DNA from 3 places in the Bacillus sp. ISL-46 genome. Region 2 is predicted to be linked to each of the others. Evidence: riboswitches for the same ligand, from Rfam matches in the RefSeq annotation. Region 2 holds a riboswitch; each other region holds the start of a gene.
The links. Region 2 has a riboswitch for cobalamin ahead of metE (5-methyltetrahydropteroyltriglutamate--homocysteine S-methyltransferase). Riboswitches for the same ligand answer to the same signal wherever they lie in the genome.
Positions count from the first base shown of each region.

Region 1 (6,809 bases), on a different contig from region 2:
CGGATCCTTCAATAAATAGAAATTCACGTTGGAAGACGAAACCACAAATTCTTCCTGTGTAAAAAAGGCAAACAGCCTTTTCCGCTCATGACTAATATATGCCTGTGTCTCTTTAATAAAAAATTCATTTTGCAGACAAAGTTCCCCTGCTAATAACGCAATGGTATTAGTACTCCAATGTGATTGCAACTGGCTAAGGCCCGAAACAATCGCTGGCTGAGCGATTAAATATCCCAAGCGTATTCCTGGAATCGCAAACATCTTTGTCAGTGAGCGAATAATAATTAAATTTGAAAACTTGTTTATGTATGGAACCAATGATTCATATTCTATTAAAAAATCAAAAAATGCTTCATCCAAGATGACAAGGCAATCCCGCTTTTCACATTCCTCTATGATCGAAATAATCGTAGAGGCCGGATAGTAAATACCTGTTGGATTGTTTGGATTACACAAAAACAAAGCATCTGCATCCATCAAATTCGAGTGTAAATTGACCGAATTCAATTCAAAATTGGGCTCCACTAGTTGATGGTAGACAATTTCACATTTGTTTGCCCGACATGCTTGTTCATATTCCGAAAATGTTGGTTCCACAATAACTACTTTTTTGCCGGCAAGCATACGGGCAAGCAGCGTAATAAGCTCTGCTCCTCCATTTCCAATTAGGATTGTATCGATCGGGGTCTGCTGCGATTTTGCAATCCTTTCCTTCAGCTGTGTTGCATAAGGATCTGGATAAACATTAATTTCTTGAAAAAAATCCGGCCATTTTTCTTTCAAAGTAGATGGCGGGCCAAGTGGATTGATATTTGCGCTAAAATCAATATACTGCAACGGGAGTGCAAGGCCCATTGCCTCATATAAATATTGAGGATTCGAGCCATGTGACGGCCAATTCAAGGACCATTCCCCCTATCCATAAAAATAATAAAAATAAAAAGACCGTTTTGCTAAGAATTTGATTGGCCTTGATGATATGTTCCGTTTGGATGGACTGAATGGGTTCACCCATTTTTGCCCGGTTCGATATCAATCCTTTATAATAATTGATTCCGCCAAGCTGTATCCCTAAAATAGCTGCGACAGCCGCTTCACCCCAGCCGCTGTTTGGGCTCGGATGCTTTTTCGCATCACGGAATAAAATCGTCCAAGCTTTTCTATAAGGCATCCTTACGGGACGTTTTCCTATCAGCATGATGATCCCAGTTAATCGACTTGGAACCCAGCTCATCACATCATCCCATTTTGCAGACGCCCAGCCAAACTCTTTATATCTAGCGTTCATGTGGCCCACCATCGAATCACATGTATTGGTTGCGCGATAAACCATCGCCAGCGGGGCTCCGCCAATCAGTGCCCAAAACAAGGGGGCCGTCACCCCATCACTAGTATTTTCGGCCACAGTCTCAATCGTGCCGCGAGCGATTTCACTCTCATCCAAGGAATCTGTATCACGGCCAACAATATAGGATAGTTTTTTCCTAGCTTCAGGAAGGTCCCCTTCTATTAATGGACGATAGACTTCTAGAGAAGCCACCTTCAAGCTTTTTTGAGCAATGGTTGTAGAAATAATCATACCTTCCACTAAAATTCCAACAAAAGGATGAATCCAATATCCTATTAAAACTAATAACAAAACGACGAAAAAAACTAAGAGTAAGATAAAAAGGAGCATGGCCACCCCTTTCCACCGCTTAGACTTACCATTATTCCAACGTTTTTCAAGAAATGTTATCATCGTTCCAATCCATCTTACAGGGTGGGGCCAATCGGGTGGATCCCCAATAAACAGGTCAATAATATAGGCAACTGTGATTGAGATTAAATGATGAACGATCATTTGCATTTTCTCTTGCTGGATTTTTGAATCGCTTCGATCGTGCACTGATAAACTGCCTTGCTAATAAGCTTGCCTAACGGGGTAATCGTTCCCGCAAATTCTAATACTTCACCTGTTTGAGTAGCAGCAATTAAGATACTATCTGTCGATGTACCGGTGGCGATCGTTCCGGTGACTTCATCGATTACCTTTAGATCATTCAATGCCTTAACCTTCGCTTCAGTTGCGGTCATGATGCATTGTATGAAAGCTTCCTCTGTCAACTCACCGTTCACAAAAATCCATGTATTAATCGTACCAGGTATCATATCAAATGAATGCAGCTCACTTTTCGAAGCATCAATTGCATTTCCCACCCCAGCTGTCACAACAGCAAATACCGAGAAGCTATTATGTTCAAACCGCTTGTAAACTACATCTTCGAGGACAACTGCGGTCATCATGCCAACAGTTTCCGACGGTTCAAACCCGTTTGATTTTAAAAATGAGGTCATTTCTATACGATAGTCACTACAGCTGTAATCCTTGTGAACATGGCGGTTCACAAATGTTTGGTGCCATCCCGTTCCCGAACCAATCACCCCAGATGACATTGTCCTTAATGGCATGGGGGATGTTAACTCGATAAATTCTTCTGAAATATTCAGCATCGACTCATCTAGGTCAAAATCGACAACTTCGTGATTCACTTTTGGCAGTAAAACCATCTGCGGTGCAGCGACTTTAGGATGGGGATGTTTTTGAATGTCTGTATGATACACATCTCTTATTCGATCTTCCCGCAGCACCTCATTAGGAATATGATCAATATTTATCCTGCCATTTTCGAGAAGGAGCAATCGATCACAATAAAGCCCGGCAAGGTTTAAATCGTGAAAAATGGAGATGACTGTTAATCCATTTTCTGACGTCCATTGTTTTAAGAAATCTAACAATTCCTTTTGATACGACAAATCCAAATGGTTAGTGGGTTCATCTAACAATAGTATTTCAGGCTCTTGGGCCAAAGCTTGGGCGAGAAATACTCTTTGTTTTTCACCGCCTGATAATTCCTGAATATTTTTATTTTGGAATCTGGAAACACCAATTTGCTTCATTACTCGTTGGACAACCTCTTCATCGGCTTTACTCCAGGTTTGAAACAACCCCTTTTGATGTGCATAACGGCCAAGCGAGACGGTCTCTTTTACGGTGTATGAGAAAGATTGTGATGAATGTTGTGAAAGAACGGCAATAATTTGGGCCAGCTGTTTTGCTTTGTATTCCTGCAGCCGTTTCCGATTGATAAAAATCTCACCCTTTTGGATTGGTAAAATTCCACTAAGCATTTTTAAAAGGGTTGTCTTTCCACTTCCATTCGGCCCCAATATCCCGAATAATTCTCCCTTTTCCACATCAAAAGAAATGTCTTTCAGAACCGCTTCACTCGAGTATCCACCGGAAATCTGTTGAACACTAAGCATCCTTTAACCACTTCTTTCCGTTCTTTTTCTTTGGAGCAGGATTATTGCAAATACCGGTGCACCAATTAAAGCCGTGATGACACCAATGGGTAATTCTGTAGGAGATATGATTGTTCTTGAAATTAGGTCAGCTAAGATTAAAAAACCGCTTCCTGTTATGATTGATAACGGAAGGAGGTGCCGGTGATCGGGACCCCATAATAATCTTGATAAATGTGGAATCACTAGCCCGACAAAACCAATGGTACCTGACACCGCAACTGCCGCTCCTGTTAAAATAGAGCCAGCTGTTAAAATAATTAGCTTTCTTTTTTGAACATTGACCCCTAAATGCTGTGCCCGCTCTTCACCAAACGACATGGCGTTTAGTTCCTTTGCATTAAAAATCAGCAGGCCTGAGCCAATGATAAAAAATGGCAAAATGATCTTTATGTACTCCCAGCCTCTCATCGATACACTTCCTAATAGCCAGCCAATAATTTGCCTCAACTCATCTCCAGTAAGCGCAATCATCAGCGAAATAATTGCCCCTAAGAAGGAGCTAAAAATTATCCCTGTTAAAATAATCGTTTCCACTCTCATCGAACGCTCTATTTTACTGGCGAAAGTAAGGACTAAAAAGATGGTTAAAAAGGAAAATAAAATACTTAGCAATGGTAATGTGAAGGAACCAATAAAAGGAATAGATAGATGGAAAAACAGTGTCAACACCGCTCCAACTGACGCCCCGGAGGATACACCCAATGTATAAGGATCTGCTAACGGATTTCTTAGCAGACCTTGGAAGACTGCCCCTGCAATAGCAAGAGAAGCCCCGACAAGACCAGATAAAATCACTCTAGGTAAGCGAATGTTAAGGACAATACTTGAATACATAGGGTCAATTGTCTCCAATGAAATAACCCCAAATAATTTAGCACTGATAATCTTAATAATTGTTAAGATTGGAACCGAAACTGTTCCAATTGAAATCCCTAATAAAAAAGCTAGAACAAGGAACATTCCAGCTATTATATAGGCTAAATATTTATTATTTAAAAATCTCAGGATAGACAGCCTTTGCAAGATCTTCTACTCCTTCAACGATCCGAGGGCCTGAGCGAGTCACGCGATCAGAATCCACATCGACTACATGCTTATTTTTTACAGCGTTGACCGTTTCCCAGCCCTTTCTAGTTAAAACTTGTTCCGCCGGATTTTTGACATAGTATCCATAGGTAGTCAGGATTACATCTGGATTGCGTTTAATCATCGCCTCTTGATCAATTTTAATCCAGCCTTCTTGATCATTTGCGATGTTTTCCGCATTAATTATATTTAGCATTTGATCCATAAAGGTATTCTTGCCAGGTGTATAAATTTCTGGAGCGGGTGAAACTTCAACTAATACCTTTTTCTTTTCTTTTATTTCCCCAGCCTTTGCTTTAATTTCGGCCAATTTATCCTTCATCCCTTTAATCATCTCATCGGCTTTCGCTGTTTCACCGGTAGCTTTCCCAATCATATCAATGGAATCATAAACTTGGTCAAAATTTTGCGCATCATTAACAACCAAAACGGTAATTCCAGCATCTTTAAGCTGCTGAAGCCCTGCTTCAGAATTATGAGCGGACGATGCATGTGCTAGCACTAAATCTGGTTTTAAGGAAATGATTTTTTCTAAGTTTATTTCCTGTCCGCCGATTTTTTCTTTTTTCGTCGCTGCTTCCGGATAATTATCGAAATCAGACACTCCCACCACTTCTTTGTCAAGTCCTAATGCAAATGCAATTTCTGTATTACTTGGAATTAGTGAAACGATCTTTTCAGGTTTCTTTTCGATGATAACTTTAGTTTTGGCAGCATCAGTAAGTGTAACTGGATAGGTTATTTCCGCTGTTTTCTTTTCTACACTAGTTTTATTTTCTTCGTTAACTTCGTCTTTCTTTTCAGCACATCCTGCTAAAACTCCTACTGTCAATAATACTACTAACAGCAATGAATACAATTTTTTCATTTTTCTCCCTGCTTTCTGTGTAATTACCTTATGTAACAAAAAATAATTCCTCTTGTGCTAAACACAATTGCTTGGATAACAACAAAAAAACATCTCCACACTGTTAATGGAGATGTTGGTATGATTAGATTCAATTACTAGTGAAAAGTAAAAGGAGTCTAGCCTTCAACACCTTCCTATCCTCGTAGGTTTATTGGCGCACAAGAATTAGGCAGGTTTCCTGGCTCATGATCATCGCTTCCTATGCCTTCCCATCGAATTCGACAGTGGCACCATATAGGTTGCTCTCATTTACAGTGGCGGGACCGCGTTGGCTTATACCAAACTTCCCTTTTAAGCTGAAAATCTTTCGTAAAGATTTAGCACCTAATTTTTAAAAATATTTTTTGTTAAATTCATTATAGAAAAGGTGGAATGATTTGTATATGTTTTTTGCAATAATTTTATAGTTCAATCGTTCTGCATAAATTTGCCATTTCAATAGCTGCCGATGCTGCGTCCCAACCTTTATTACCTGCTTTTGTTCCGGCACGCTCAATCGCTTGTTCAATAGAATCCGTGGTTAACACTCCAAAAATGACCGGAATGCCACTACTTAAATTAATTGCGGAAACCCCTTTTGCCACTTCATTACAAACAAAGTCAAAATGTGGAGTAGAGCCGCGAATGACTGTGCCGAGCGTGATAACTGCATCATATTTTTTGCTATTAGCCATTTTTTGGGCAATTAATGAAATCTCAAATGCACCTGGTACCCAGGCAATATCTACGTCTGTCTCACTGACGCCATGTCTTTTAAGTGCATCCTGTGCACCGCCTAATAATTTACTTGTAATGAATTCATTAAAACGTCCAACCACGATTCCAACTTTTAATCCTGAGCCAACTAAATTTCCTTCAAAAATATTACCCATGAGTATGCCTCCTAAATTTGTTTTAAACTTCCCGCTTAACTAAGTTTTCCTTGTTGTTTCGGTATTCTACTAAATCTTTAATCGTTATCATTTTAATGTTTAGCTTATCAGCAATTTTACGCAGTTGGGGGACACGTGCCATCGTGCCATCGTCATTCATGATTTCACAAATGACACCAGCAGGCTTGGCACCGCATAAAATTGCAAGGTCTACAGCTGCTTCTGTATGCCCCGTTCTGCTCAAGACTCCGCCTTTTTTAGCAATTAGCGGAAACATATGCCCTGGTCTTAAAAAATCAGATGCTTTTGATTCCGGGTCAACCATACTCAACACCGTTGCTGAACGTTCAAATGCAGAAATGCCAGTGGTAGAAAATTTATGGTCAATGCTTACGGTAAAAGCTGTTCGATTTGGATCCGTGTTCTTGGAAACCATTGGATGTAAGTCGAGCTTTTGAGCTAATGCCTCGTCAATGGGAACACAGATTAGACCTCTTCCGTGAGTGGCCATAAGATTTATAACCTCAGGCGTTGCTTTTTCAGCAAGAGAAATAAAGTCCCCTTCATTTTCCCTGTTCTCATCATCGCAGGCA
Region 1 covers NZ_JAGGQR010000010.1:177,962-184,770, forward strand. The annotation lists gene cobD (threonine-phosphate decarboxylase CobD) at 1-903, opposite strand, end outside; gene cbiB (adenosylcobinamide-phosphate synthase CbiB) at 860-1,843, opposite strand; gene J7E67_RS05160 (heme ABC transporter ATP-binding protein) at 1,840-3,306, opposite strand; gene J7E67_RS05165 (FecCD family ABC transporter permease) at 3,310-4,371, opposite strand; gene J7E67_RS05170 (ABC transporter substrate-binding protein) at 4,337-5,302, opposite strand; cobalamin riboswitch at 5,496-5,687, opposite strand; gene ribH (6,7-dimethyl-8-ribityllumazine synthase) at 5,746-6,216, opposite strand; partial or broken gene ribB (3,4-dihydroxy-2-butanone-4-phosphate synthase) at 6,242-6,809, opposite strand, start outside.
Region 1: it holds a riboswitch for cobalamin, as region 2 does, so the genes downstream of both, J7E67_RS05170 (ABC transporter substrate-binding protein) here and metE (5-methyltetrahydropteroyltriglutamate--homocysteine S-methyltransferase) in region 2, are expected to answer to the same signal.

Region 2 (6,809 bases):
AGTATTTTTTTCGAAATTCGTTCAGCAGAGTACAGCTGATTCTGATTTACACTAAACAGTTTAGATGCATTATTAAATGGATCTTTCTTTAATGATAATAACGTCAAATCTACTGGCATTGTAGCAGTTGAATAATTGGTATTTCCCTGGTCAGCTAAGTGCATTTCCCAGTTTTGATCATTAGCCCTTAAGCCACGATTCGTTACCAGCGCCGTTAATTCTGTTATCCTCTGCCTTAATTGTTGGTTTTCAACCTTTAATAGATGATAATCACTTGTGACTCTAAAAACCTTTTGTTTTTCATCCCAAGTAACCTTTGCTCCTACCCTGCTTAACTCTGATATCGGCACATACGTATTGTAAGGGTTATTTCTATAGTAATGATTGAAATACATCATATTTGAACATCACACCTCCATTTTCGTGCACTAATCATTTTATGCACATATACCTACGTGGTGATGTTCAGTTAATTAAACAAACCAAAGAGCCTTTCCAAAAATGGAAAAGGCCCTTAATTTAATTGTTAAGCTTAGATTTAAACAGTTTGTTGTTGCTGCTGGCGTAGTTTCCGAGCGGCTGACACCATATTTTTTAGCGATGCAATGGTTTCTTCTTCATGACGTGTTTTTAAACCACAATCTGGATTCACCCAGAACTGTTCTTTTGAAATAATTTCTAAACTATCGTTTAAAATCGCATTGATTTCTTCTAGACTTGGTACACGTGGACTATGAATATCATACACTCCTAAACCAATACCAAGTTCATATGGATTTTTTTTAAGAGATTGAATCAACTCCCCATGACTTCTAGACGTTTCGATTGAAATCACATCTGCGTCAAGGGCACGAATCGGCTCAATAAAGTCATTAAACTCGCAATAGCACATATGTGTATGGATTTGTGTTTCATTCTTCACACTAGAAGTTGCTAACTTAAAGGCATTTACCCCCCATGCTAAATAATCAGCCCATTTTTCTTTGCGTAATGGCAATCCTTCACGTAATGCCGGTTCATCCACTTGAATAATGGCAATGCCTGCATCTTCTAAAGCTTGAATCTCTTCTCTTAGTGCTAAGGCTAGTTGGTTGGCTACTTGTTCACGTGAAATATCATCGCGGACAAAAGACCAATTTAAGATTGTGATAGGACCTGTTAACATCCCTTTCACATACTTAGACGTTAATTGCTGTGCCGCTTCTACTTCCTTCACGGTCATTGGGGCTGTCCACTCGACGTCACCATAAATAATTGGTGGTTTGACACAACGTGAACCATAGGATACAACCCATGCTTTTTCTGTAAAGGCAAAACCTTCTAGCTTTTCTCCAAAGTACTCAACCATATCCGTCCGCTCAAATTCACCATGCACTAAAACATCCAGTCCTATTTCTTCTTGAATTTGAATCCAACGGGCTGTTTCACTTTTTAGAAACGCTGCATACTCAGCGTCTGTAATTTCCTTTTTACGCCATGCTGTACGTGTCCGTTTTACTTGATCTGACTGAGGGAAGCTGCCAATGGTTGTGGTTGGGTAATCCGGTAAATGTAATGCCTCTTTCTGCAAAGGCTGGCGTTCGTTAAACGTCAATGGACGGGTAAAATGCTCTGGCTTTACTTGTGATACCAGCTCTTTCACACGTGCATTTTTCCTCGCCTTATGCTGCTCTAATGCTTCAGTCGCTATCATACTTTGTGATACGCTCTTATTTCCAGTCCAGTTCTCGTCACGAAAATAGGATGTGATATGTGCTAACTCAACAATTTTCTCATCGGCAAATGACAAAGCATTTGTTAATGTCGCATCTAGACGCGTTTCAGCCTTCGTCGTCACAGGTACATGCTGTAAACTACATGAAGACTGAATCCAAGCTTCTTTTACCCCGCTTAATGATAAAATAGCTTTTGTATTCATTGCTTTTTCAGCCAAATTCGCCCGCCAAATATCACGTCCATTTACGATACCAATTCCTAATACTTTGTCTTGTGGGAACCCGTGTTTTCGAAGTGAAGCCATATTCTCTTCGGCACCATGTATGAAATCAAGACCAATCCCTGCAACAGGTAATTGAGACAGCTCTTCATACGCTGATAGTCCTTCAAAATAGGTTTGCAACATGATTTGTGCAGCCGGTACTTCTTCTGCTAACTGTTTGTAAATTTCTTGCACTAGTTTTACATCATCTGCTGTTAGGGAAAGGGTTAGTGCTGGTTCTTCCACTTGAATCCACTGTGCCCCAGCCTCTACAAGTTGCTGGAATACTTGAGCATATAACGGTAAGAGTTTTAAAATAAACAATGCTTTGGTTTTGGCATCGTATCCTTTCGTTAATTTAACAAAAGTAAAAGGACCGATTATTGTAGGCTTTGTAATAAGACCTAATTCCTCTTTGGCCTCTTCAAAATAATCTAAAATGTAGTTTTTGGTTAATTGTAATGACTTGCCTTCATACTCAGGTACAATGTAGTGATAGTTTGTGTTAAACCACTTTGTCATCTCACAAGCCACAACATGGCTTGCCCCACGGGCCATTTCATAATAAGTGGTTAGATCGACTTCACTACCTGTCCACTTATAACGATTTGGGATCAATCCGAACATTGCCGCATGGTCAAGCATACGGTCATAAATGGTAAAATCCCCAACTGTTAGTAACTCTAAGCCTAATGATTGCTGGCGCTTCAAATTATTCAAGCGATTCGTTTTCATCTCGAAAATAAATTGCTCCTCTGATATCGCACCCTTCCAAAAAGATTCTACACAACGTTTCCACTCCCGATTATCACCAATGTACGGGTAACCAATAGCAGTACTTACTAAATTCATTTTACATTCCTCCTGTTTTAAATTTACATATTCCCAAATAGAACAAAAGGCGCTGGAGCTGGATTCAGAGAACTAGTTCACGTTATCCAAAATAAATGATTTGATAATCTCCTATACAACAAAAAAGCCATCTCCACAAAATGGAAATGGCTTTACAATCAAGTTAAAGGTATGCTTATAAAAATATGCATAAACATCGCTGCTCATAACTCGTTTGTCGTACAAATGACTGTCACCACCTATTTCCACGTAGGTATCTGGTGTGTACTAGAATTTGGCAGGTCTCCTGGCTTATCATCATTGCTCCTCACACCTTCCCATCATTTGACAGTGGTATTTGTGATTCACTCCGATTTACAGTTGCGGGACAGCGACGGAATTACACCGTTCTTCCCTTTTAAGCCAAGCCTTAGCTTGGCACCAATTCTTACACGATATGTAATTTTCACTAACTATAGCATATTAATAATATGAAGTACATAATTTTCTGAAAAGTATTCAGCATGATTATATGGTCATATCAAGATGTTGCTGGGTTATACATCCTTTTATTTCTTTTGGTCACTTTGTTTGCTGGGTACTTACCACAAAAAAGCATCAGGGTTTCGAAAAAAGTCCCACCGAATCATGGCAATGATCTTTACGGTTATATTTCTAGTCCATATGCTTATTCCTGTTTGATATTTAAAATCCACATTAATGTATAAAAAATCTGTCAATCCCCGAAGTTTGTATAATTTTGTTAATTATATAAAAGGGCTAGATGCCATTGGCTGGTTTCTCCCAGACAGCATCTAACCCACTATTCATCTTAGTCCCTTTATCCAGTGTGATTTAAAGGTTTTTTAATACAATCTTCGCGACCGCTTCCACATGCGTGGTCATCGGAAACATATCGACCGGCTGCACTTCCACCGTTTTGTATCCTCCGTCCTCCAATATCCGTAAATCTCTTGCTAGGGTGGCTGGATTACACGATACATAAACGACCTTTTTCGGTTTCATCTCAATAATGGTCTGCAGCAAGGCCTCGTCACAGCCTTTGCGCGGCGGGTCAACAACCAAAACATCGGCGACATTACCTTCCTTATACCACTTTGGTATAACAACCTCCGCTTCCCCTGCAGCAAACTCTGTATTCGTCATCTCATTTAACGCTGCATTCCGCTTAGCATCCTCTATTGCCTCTGGAACAACTTCTACGCCGAATACTTTCCTTGCTTTTTGTGCTAAAAATAGAGAAATCGTTCCGATTCCACAGTAAGCATCAATGACGCTTTCTTCACCGCTAAGGTCCGCATATTCAAGCGCCTTATCATATAACACCTTTGTTTGAACAGGGTTTACTTGGTAAAAGGACAGTGCAGAAATGGCAAATTTCACATCCCCGATATAGTCATAGATGACTTCATTCCCCCACCAAACTGTCGTTTTTTCCCCCATGATGACGTTTGTGCGCTTCGAATTGACATTATGGACGATTGACTTTACCTTCGGGAGCCGCGCAACAATTTGCTCAACCAGCTGATTTTTCTGAGGAAGATCCGCCGTCCTCGTGATAATTACTACCATGAGCTCTCCCGTCTGCTGACCATAACGAGCCATAATGTGTCTGAGTACACCTTTATGAGATTCCTCGTGATACGCACGAATCCCTAGCTCGCTGCATATTTCCTTTACCGTCTGAACCGCTTCATTAATTTCAGGCAATTGAATGACACTCTCATTCGTATCAACAATTTCATGGCTCCTCGGTCTATAGAAGCCAGCAATCAATTTGCCGTCCTTCTCTCCAACAGGTACCTGGGCTTTGTTGCGGTAATGCAAGGGATGGTCCATCCCCAGAATCGGATGAACAACAACATCCTCCAGTTTACCGATCCGTGTGAGCACCTGACGGACCTGGTTTTCTTTATATTTCAGCTGACCTTCATAGCTGATGTGCTCGAGCTGGCAGCCGCCAAATTTATGGATATCACCGCTCTCAATATCGACTCGGAACGGGCTTTTTTCATAAAGCTCGACCAATCGCCCAAAGCCGTACCCTTTGCCTGTCTTAATCACCTTCACTTTTGCCTTTTCGCCCGGCAGTCCGTTCGAGACAAATAACGGGTACCCATCAACCTTGGCCACACCCGCTCCGTCATGGGTTAAATCTTCAAAAACTACATCTATGTAATCATTTTTATTAACCGGTACTATTCTGCTCATACGTTTCTTCCTTTGCTCGTTTTGACTGCTAAGATTGTAACACAAAGCATGACTGATTGCGAAACCTGTTAATGGACAAAAGCCTTTTTTTCAATAAGACTACGAAAATTGTCAGAATATTTTTGTTTTCAAATATAATAAAAGTGTATATGATTAAAACAATCTCATTTTTGGGAAGGAGAGGATATTGATGAAGATGCTAAAAAACCTTTCCATTCCGTTACTCCTTGCCTTCCTTACTTTCACCTTTATCCATTTTTCCTACTCACTTCCTCACTCCCACGCTAATATCAAAGCCATCATCAACGTAGATGATGGAGCGGTGAAAGACCAATGGAACGATGAAAAAAAGCTGCCCGTTGTTATACAAACTCACTTTATCCTTACGATCATCCTTTCAGCAGCACTAACTCCACTGATTTATTTGTTCATAAGTTTTCACAAAAGCTTTATTTTTCTCATTCCCATCTTTCATCAATCAAACTATGTGATCCATCCTCCCGAATCATAAGCTAACACCATAATAAGGGAGGAAATTAAAATGTGGATCCGCTTTGTAATCATTGGCTTCTTTTCACTATCAGCCGCAAGTATGCTTACCTACCAGGGTATCGAAATTTTCCATGCCTTTGTCGATTTCTTTAAACAAAAATAAACGAAGGGCAGACTCAAAAGGGAAATAAAACCTCTTAAGTCTGCCCTTTTTTTATTAAAAGAACGCCTGATCGTTACCTTTTCATTGCCTCTACCTTGTCTTTAACCTCTTCAATATTTCTCATCTTGTTATCCCAGCATTTTTGACTCAAGTCAACTGGATAACCTTCTGGATTCGTAATCCGCTGATACTCGCCCCAAAGTGCATCGAGGTTTTGCTTCAAATAATCACGGGATTCTTCCAAGCAAGGCATTTCATAAACAAGCTCGCCTTTAGAAAAGATTTCTTCATGTAATTCTTTTGCTGTAAAGTTGGTAACCACCTTATTCAAATACGTGTGGGTTGGATGGAACATCCGCAGCCGTTTTTCAGGCAGCTTTTCGTCTGCTAACGCAATATAATCACCTTCAGCATGATGGTTTGTATTATTGATGATGCGATAAATTCTCTTCAATCCTGGGGTTGTAACTTTTTCCGGATTGGATGAGATCTTGATCGTATCTTCCATTTTTCCGGTTTCATCCTCAATAGACACAATTTTATAAACAGCACCCAGTGCAGCTTGGTCGTAAGCTGTAATCAGCTTTGTGCCAACTCCCCAGCTATCAATTTTGGCACCCTGAGATTTCAAGCTCATAATCGTATATTCATCTAAATCACTTGAGGCAACAATCTTAGCATCAGTGAATCCAGCCTCATCGAGCATTTTGCGTGCTTCCTTTGATAGGTAAGCAAGGTCGCCGCTATCAAGACGAATTCCGATAAAATTAATTTTATCGCCTAATTCTTTTGCCACTTTAATCGCATTTGGAACACCGAGGCGGAGTGTATCATATGTATCAACCAAAAAGACACAATCCTTGTGTGTTTCGGCATATTTAATGAAAGCCGTATACTCGTCTTTATAAGCTTGGACCATCGAATGGGCATGTGTTCCAGATACAGGAATGCCAAACAGCTTACCAGCTCTTACATTGCTTGTTGATTCAAAACCGGCAAGATAGGCTGCTCTTGTTCCCCAAATTGCAGCATCCATTTCCTGGGCCCGTCTACTCCCAAATTCCATCGCCACTTCATCGCCCACGACTTGCTTGATGCGAGATGCCTTCGTAG
Region 2 covers NZ_JAGGQR010000046.1:11,730-18,538, reverse strand. The annotation lists gene J7E67_RS21845 (outer membrane protein assembly factor BamB family protein) at 1-398, opposite strand, end outside; gene metE (5-methyltetrahydropteroyltriglutamate--homocysteine S-methyltransferase) at 539-2,830, opposite strand; cobalamin riboswitch at 3,090-3,270, opposite strand; gene rlmD (23S rRNA (uracil(1939)-C(5))-methyltransferase RlmD) at 3,665-5,041, opposite strand; gene J7E67_RS21830 (hypothetical protein) at 5,232-5,552, shown strand; gene J7E67_RS21825 (nicotinate phosphoribosyltransferase) at 5,770-6,809, opposite strand, start outside.

Region 3 (6,809 bases), on a different contig from region 2:
AAACTCCTGATAGTCCATTTTGGAAAGATATCACATTGGTTGTCCAAAATGGGAGAACACATCACTATGATCACATCCATTTTAAAAATAACTCAGGATACAACCCCACACTTTTTCTAGGTGATTTGACAGGCAAAAAGGGGGAAGGTATTTTAGTGGTTATTGACACCGGAGGAAGCGCCGGCACGGTCTATGCGTATATTTTTTCTTATATGAACGGTCAAATTAGACAAATATTTGATTCAGATGCATTCAATGATTCCTATAAGTACGATGTGACATATGAAAATCAATACAAAGCAAAGGTAATCAGTTATCGTCTTAGAGAAAAGTATATTCTTGACCTTATTTATAAGGGGAAGGAATATTTATCGGAAATCTATAACCCCCAAGGAATATTAAGGGCTCCTATTAATGGGTGGGTGAATCCTTTGTCTGGTTTATACCCGATTGATTTTAACAGGGATAATAGATATGAACTCGAAGCGTATCAAAGGATAGCTGGCAGGTATAATGCGGACAGTCTGGGATATGTACAAACTGTATTGAAATGGAATGGTCAGGAGTTTGGTCCTGACAGACAGACAGTGGCCACCTTTGGTGGGGAGATGTAACAATTGGACCTTTTAATAAAAGAAATGAACAAAAACTTTTTCACCTAACATAAGAGGCCTAATGGAATAATTGTTAATCAAAAATTAGCTAGGGTGTCCTTAAAAATAGGGACACCCTTTTGTAATCAGAAAGGAATAAAAATTTTTAATTTTTAAACCATCGTTTTATCGAGCCTTTCAAATCCGATAGCTATGCCGATCCCCTAAAATAATATAAGGGAATTAAAAAAGCACTTGAAATATTCTATTTGTTAGACTAGTATAATTATTATCTCTTAAAATTACATATGAATTTGTTAACTATTAGTTAAGATGCCTTAGGGCTTAATAGGGAATCTGGTGAAAGGCCAGAACTGTCCCCGCAACTGTAAGTGTGGACGAAATAGACAAACCACTGGACCGTTTATTTATTGACGATTCGGGAAGGGTCTAAAGTAGGAAGAAACACAAGTCAGGAGACCTGTCTTAGCTTTTTAAGTTTCGATTTCTTCGGGGGTTGAGAAGATGGAACGTTTGGACAAAAAGGATTATTTATTAACTTTCTTTGTGCTGACGTTTTATCCGTTCAACTAATGTTGAACGGATTTTTTTCGTTTTGATGATTCTAAATCATTTTTAATTCTCATAGTTTAGCTTTAGAAGGAACAAGCCATTTTAACAATTGAATAGATTAGGATAGGTGCACGAATATGTGCTTAATTGGGAAGTACGGTTTAAATCCGTCACGGTACCCGCCACTGTATGGGGAGTTCATTGCAGATGTCACTGAAGGAATTCGGGAAGACGCAATGGAATGATGAACCTAAGTCAGGAGACCTGCCTTTACCTAATAACTTCCATCAACCTACGGGAACATAGGTAGAAGTGCTGATCATACACCGCTATTTTTTTGTGTGTATATATTCTGCACCCCTATGTCCATAGGGGTGCTTTTTTTACGTAAAAAACGAAAAGGAGAGTGTGACATGACTACTTGGAATTTACAAGGGACGAAACACCATGTTTTCATTTGCAACGGCAGCAGCTGTATGAGAAAGGGTGGGGAGGAAGCGACACAAGCGATTCGGAATGAAATCACCAATTTAAACTTAGATTCACTCGTACATACAACAAGAACGAGATGCAATGGGAGATGTAAGGACGCTCCCGTTGCTATCGTTTATCCAGACGGGACCTGGTATAAAAACGTGACGCCAGAAGTGGGAGCTACGATTGTAAGGCGTCATCTGGCGGAAGGTCATTGCCTTCAGGAGCATGCGATCTATGAATATTCCGAAGAAGGATTCATACAGCCAGAAGGGTCGGAATGCATCGAAGGAGTACAAAAAGCTGTTAAAGAAAAGATTTAACAGCGGATAGTATCTGGATTCTAGTTTGAAATTTTGGAAGGTGGCGTAATAGTGTGAAAGGCAAATTATTAGTTATTGGTTTTGGCCCCGGTGATGAAAAACATATCACCGGACGGGCAAAAGAAGCCATCGAAGAAAGTGATATCATCATCGGCTACAAAACCTACGTTGATTTAATCAAGGGATTAATAGCTGGAAAGCAAATCATCAGCACAGGAATGACAGAAGAAGTGAGCCGGGCCCAGGAGGCAGTGAAACAGGCCGAACTCGGTTACACGGTAGCCGTCATTTCAAGCGGTGATGCCGGTGTATATGGAATGGCAGGACTGGTTTACGAAGTGCTAATCGAAAAAGGCTGGAAAAAAGACTCAGGGGTAGAAGTGGAGGTGGTACCTGGCATTTCTGCCATCAACTCCTGTGCTTCTTTATTAGGCGCGCCGGTCATGCATGATGCCTGTACGATCAGCTTAAGTGACCATTTGACACCTTGGAGCATAATCGAGAAACGAATCGAAGCGGCCGCTCAAGCTGATTTTGTGATTGCTTTATATAATCCAAAAAGCGGGAGAAGAACACGGCAGATCATGGAAGCTCAAAAAATTCTACTAAAATATCGCTCGCCAGAAACCCCTGTAGGATTGGTAAAGAGTGCTTACCGTGATAGTCAAAAGATCGTCTTAACCAATTTACAAGAGATGCTCGAACATGAAATTGGCATGTTAACCACCGTTTTAATTGGCAACTCTTCCACATTTTTCTACGACGGCTTGATCATCACTCCGCGCGGTTATCAGCGGAAGTATACATTAAATCAGGCAATTCAGCCGTTGAAACCGCATCAGCGACTGCAAAAGGAAGCCGAACCATGGGCACTGGAGCAAATGGAAGATGTAACACCGGTAAACAAGGAACTAGTCACCCCAACCTCAGTGAAAGAGTCGCCAAGAGAGCTGGCCGAGGAAGCCTTGCAAATGATCCTTGGTGAGAACGATGGACCATCCCAAGGTTTATTGGTGAAGCAAGATTTTCAATCTATTTTTGAGGTAGCGGTCAGCCCTGGAGTCGCCAATAAAAAATTTACCGCGACTCAAATGGTCATTCTTTCCGAAATTGTCGGAGAAGAAGGTGTCATGGAATACACACAAGACCATTTTATGAAGCTGCAAATTTTAACCTCAAAGCCTGATGAGATTGTTGAAAAACTAGCGGCGGCCAACTTTTTGATTGCTCCTGTTGGTGACGTATTAACCGTAAAAGCCTGTGATTTTTGTGACGGAGAAAAGAAGGATTCCATCCCTTATGCCGATGAGCTGCAGGAAAGACTTGGCGGCATTGAACTCCCCAAAGAATTGAAACTAGGTGTGAATGGCTGCGGCATGGCCTGTTATGGAGCCGTAAAAGAGGATATTGGCATTGTCTACCGTAAGGGAGCGTTTGATTTATTTTTAGGGGCAAAGGTAGCCGGAAGAACGGCACATCCCGGCCAAATCGTAGCGGAAGGAATCGCACCGGACCAAATTGTCGGGGTCATAGAGGGGATTGTTCAAGAGTACAAACAAAAGGCCTATCCAAATGAACGTTTCTATAAATTTTTTAAACGGGTCAAAGAGGTTCAAGGTTTTGTGTACCAGGATATCACACCTAACCTTAAAATCGAAGCGGCTGTTTGCGGGGAGTAATGGGAAGAAGTCTAGGTCAATTGGCAGGTAGGCATTTACAAACAAAGGGGAGGAAATATTTTGAAAGCAATTTTATTTGTGGGGCATGGGAGCAGAGATCAAGAGGGAAATCAGCAGGTTCGCGAGTTCATCGGTGAGATGAGAAAGACTTGGGACGATTCTTTCCTGGTTGAGACGTGCTTTTTAGAATTTGAACGACCAACCGTTAATCAAGGAATCGATCTGTGTGTGGAGAAAGGAGCCGACCATATTGTCGTGATTCCAATCATGCTCTTACAAGCAGGACACTCCAAAATTCATATTCCAGCAGCTATTGATGAGGCAAAGAATAAATATCCACTTGTTCAATTTACTTATGGCCGGCCAATAGGTGTTCATGAGGAAACATTTGAAATTCTAAAAACGAGATTAATGGAAATTGGCGAGAATTTAGAATCCATCGAAGACGATACGGCTGTCCTTTTGTTAGGACGGGGCGGAAGCGATCCCGATGCGAATAGTGATTTATATAAAATTGCTAGATTACTATGGGAAAAAACAAACTATAAAATCGTCGAACCTGCTTTTATGGGGGTGACCAATCCCCTTGTGAACGAAGGGATTGAGCGCTGTATTAAGCTTGGAGCAAAAAAAGTGGTAATCCTGCCTTACTTTCTATTCACCGGCATCCTGATTAAACGGTTAGAAGATATGATGGTTCCTATTCAAAATCAATATTCCGCGGTTGAATTTCTGTTGGCTGACTATTTTGGTTATCATCCAAAATTACAGACGATTTTAATCGATCGGGTGGAAGAAGCCCTCCGTGATGAGGTGAAGATGAACTGCGATACCTGCCAATACCGTCTCAATGTAATGGAACATATCGATCATCACCACCACCATGATCATGATCACGATCATCATCACGGCCATGACCATCATGACCATGACCATGACCACGACCATCACCATGATCACGAACATGCAGAGCAAAAAGGCAGGAGATAGAGGATGATTTTCGTATTAGCCGGTACAAGTGATGCACGAGCCCTTGCTTTAGAAATAAAAAAGGAGGGCTTCGATCTCCTGGCCTCCGTTGTCACAGAAAATGCAGCGGTTGAATTAAGGGAGTCAGGGATACCTGTTCAAGTAGGAAGATTAACGGATGAAGACATGGTGGGGTTGATTGACACAAAAGGGATTCTAACGGTTGTCGATGCCAGTCATCCGTTTGCGGAAGAAGCTTCGAAAAACGCTATCAAGGCGGCCCAAACGGCGGGAATCCCCTATATCCGGTATGAACGGGAGTCACAAACTTTCCAATATGACAACATGACAGTCGTCGAAAGCTACGAGGAAGCAGCGGAGCTTGCATTAACCAAAAAAGGCGTGGTGATGCTGACGACTGGCAGCAAGACGCTTCAAATTTTCACAGAAAAACTATTAGGAAACCCGGACATCCGCTTGATCGCCAGGATGCTGCCTCGTGTGGATAATATGGAAAAATGTGAGCAGCTAGGGCTGCTGCAGAAAAATATTGTTGCGATCCAGGGACCATTTTCAAAAGAGTTCGACAAAGCCCTATATAAGCAATATGGCGTGACCTTAATGGTGACGAAAGAGAGCGGGAAAGTCGGATCGGTCGATGAAAAGGTGGAAGCGGCCAAGGAACTGGGGATTGAGGTCATCCTTATTGGCCGCCCGAAACTGAATTATGTCACCGTCTATGCTAATTTTATTGATGTCATCGCAGAATTAGATAAAAGGATTGGTTCCACACCAACCGTCACAACAGAACAATCATTTTAAATACAGGAGTGAGAGAAATGGATTTTCGTACCGAATTTAAACCGTTAACCGTCCAACCGGAACAGATCGAAGGAAGAAGTTTTGAAATGATTAATGAAGAAATTGGGGAGCACCCGTTTACCGAGGAGCAATATCCGATTGTCCAGCGCATCATCCATGCATCCGCTGATTTTGAACTCGGGAAAAGCGTCCTCTTTCATCCTGACGCTATTCAGTCCGGCATTCGCGCGATTCGGAGCGGGAAAATGGTAGTTGCCGATGTTCAAATGATTCAAAGCGGGGCTAATAAAGCGCGAATTCAAAAATTCGGCGGAGAAATCAAGGTCTATATTTCTGACCCGGATGTGGTACAAGAAGCCAAACGGTTAAATACCACACGGGCAATTATTTCGATGCGAAAAGCGATCAAAGAAGCGGACGGCGGCATTTTTGCCATCGGGAACGCCCCAACCGCCTTACTCGAACTCATCCGCCTGATTAAAGAAGGAGAAGCGAAACCAGGTCTTGTCATTGGTCTGCCAGTTGGGTTTGTTTCCGCCGCTGAGTCAAAAGAAGAATTAGCCAAGCTCGATATCCCATTCATCACCAATATTGGCAGGAAAGGCGGCAGTACCGTGACTGTTGCTGCATTAAACGCCATTTCCATTATGGCTGAACGGGGATAACCTATGCAGGAAGTACCAAAAGGAAAGCTGCGGGAAGGATATACGACAGGGGCCTGTGCAACGGCGACAACAAAAGCGGCGCTAACGGCATTAATAACCGGTGAGCCGCAAACAGAATCGACCATTTACTTGCCCGTCAAGCGGTTTGCAACCTTTCAGATAGAAAGCTCTGAGGTGACGGAACAAACGGCTACCGCCAGTACGATTAAAGACGCGGGGGATGACCCGGATGCCACCCACAGGGCCTTAATCGTTTCCACCGTGTCATGGCTCGATGAACCAGGTATCGTCCTTGACGGGGGAATTGGAGTTGGCCGGGTCACAAAGGACGGATTGCCCGTTCCTGTTGGCGAGGCCGCGATTAACCCCGTTCCCCGCAGGATGATCCGTGAGACGGCCGAAGGTGTCTTAAAAGAATTTGGGATTACAAGAGGCATAAAGATCGTCATTTCCGTACCAGCCGGTGAAGAAATTGCCAAAAAAACACTCAATGGTCGCTTAGGAATCATTGGCGGGATTTCTATCCTCGGAACCCGCGGGATTGTCGTTCCTTTTTCCACAGCCGCTTATAAGGCCAGCATCATCCAGGCTATTAGCGTTGCCCGGGCCAGTGGCTGCGAGCACGTTGTCATTACAACAGGCGGGCGAAGCGAGAAAAATGCCATGAAGCAATTCCCCGAGCTGTCTGAGGAAGCTTTTATCGAAATGGGT
Region 3 covers NZ_JAGGQR010000009.1:9,933-16,741, forward strand. The annotation lists gene J7E67_RS03350 (VCBS repeat-containing protein) at 1-614, shown strand, start outside; cobalamin riboswitch at 908-1,096, shown strand; cobalamin riboswitch at 1,275-1,452, shown strand; gene J7E67_RS03355 ((2Fe-2S) ferredoxin domain-containing protein) at 1,580-1,963, shown strand; gene cobJ (precorrin-3B C(17)-methyltransferase) at 2,017-3,642, shown strand; gene J7E67_RS03365 (sirohydrochlorin chelatase) at 3,703-4,632, shown strand; gene cobK (precorrin-6A reductase) at 4,636-5,433, shown strand; gene J7E67_RS03375 (precorrin-8X methylmutase) at 5,451-6,098, shown strand; gene J7E67_RS03380 (cobalt-precorrin-5B (C(1))-methyltransferase) at 6,102-6,809, shown strand, end outside.
Region 3: it holds a riboswitch for cobalamin, as region 2 does, so the genes downstream of both, J7E67_RS03355 ((2Fe-2S) ferredoxin domain-containing protein) here and metE (5-methyltetrahydropteroyltriglutamate--homocysteine S-methyltransferase) in region 2, are expected to answer to the same signal.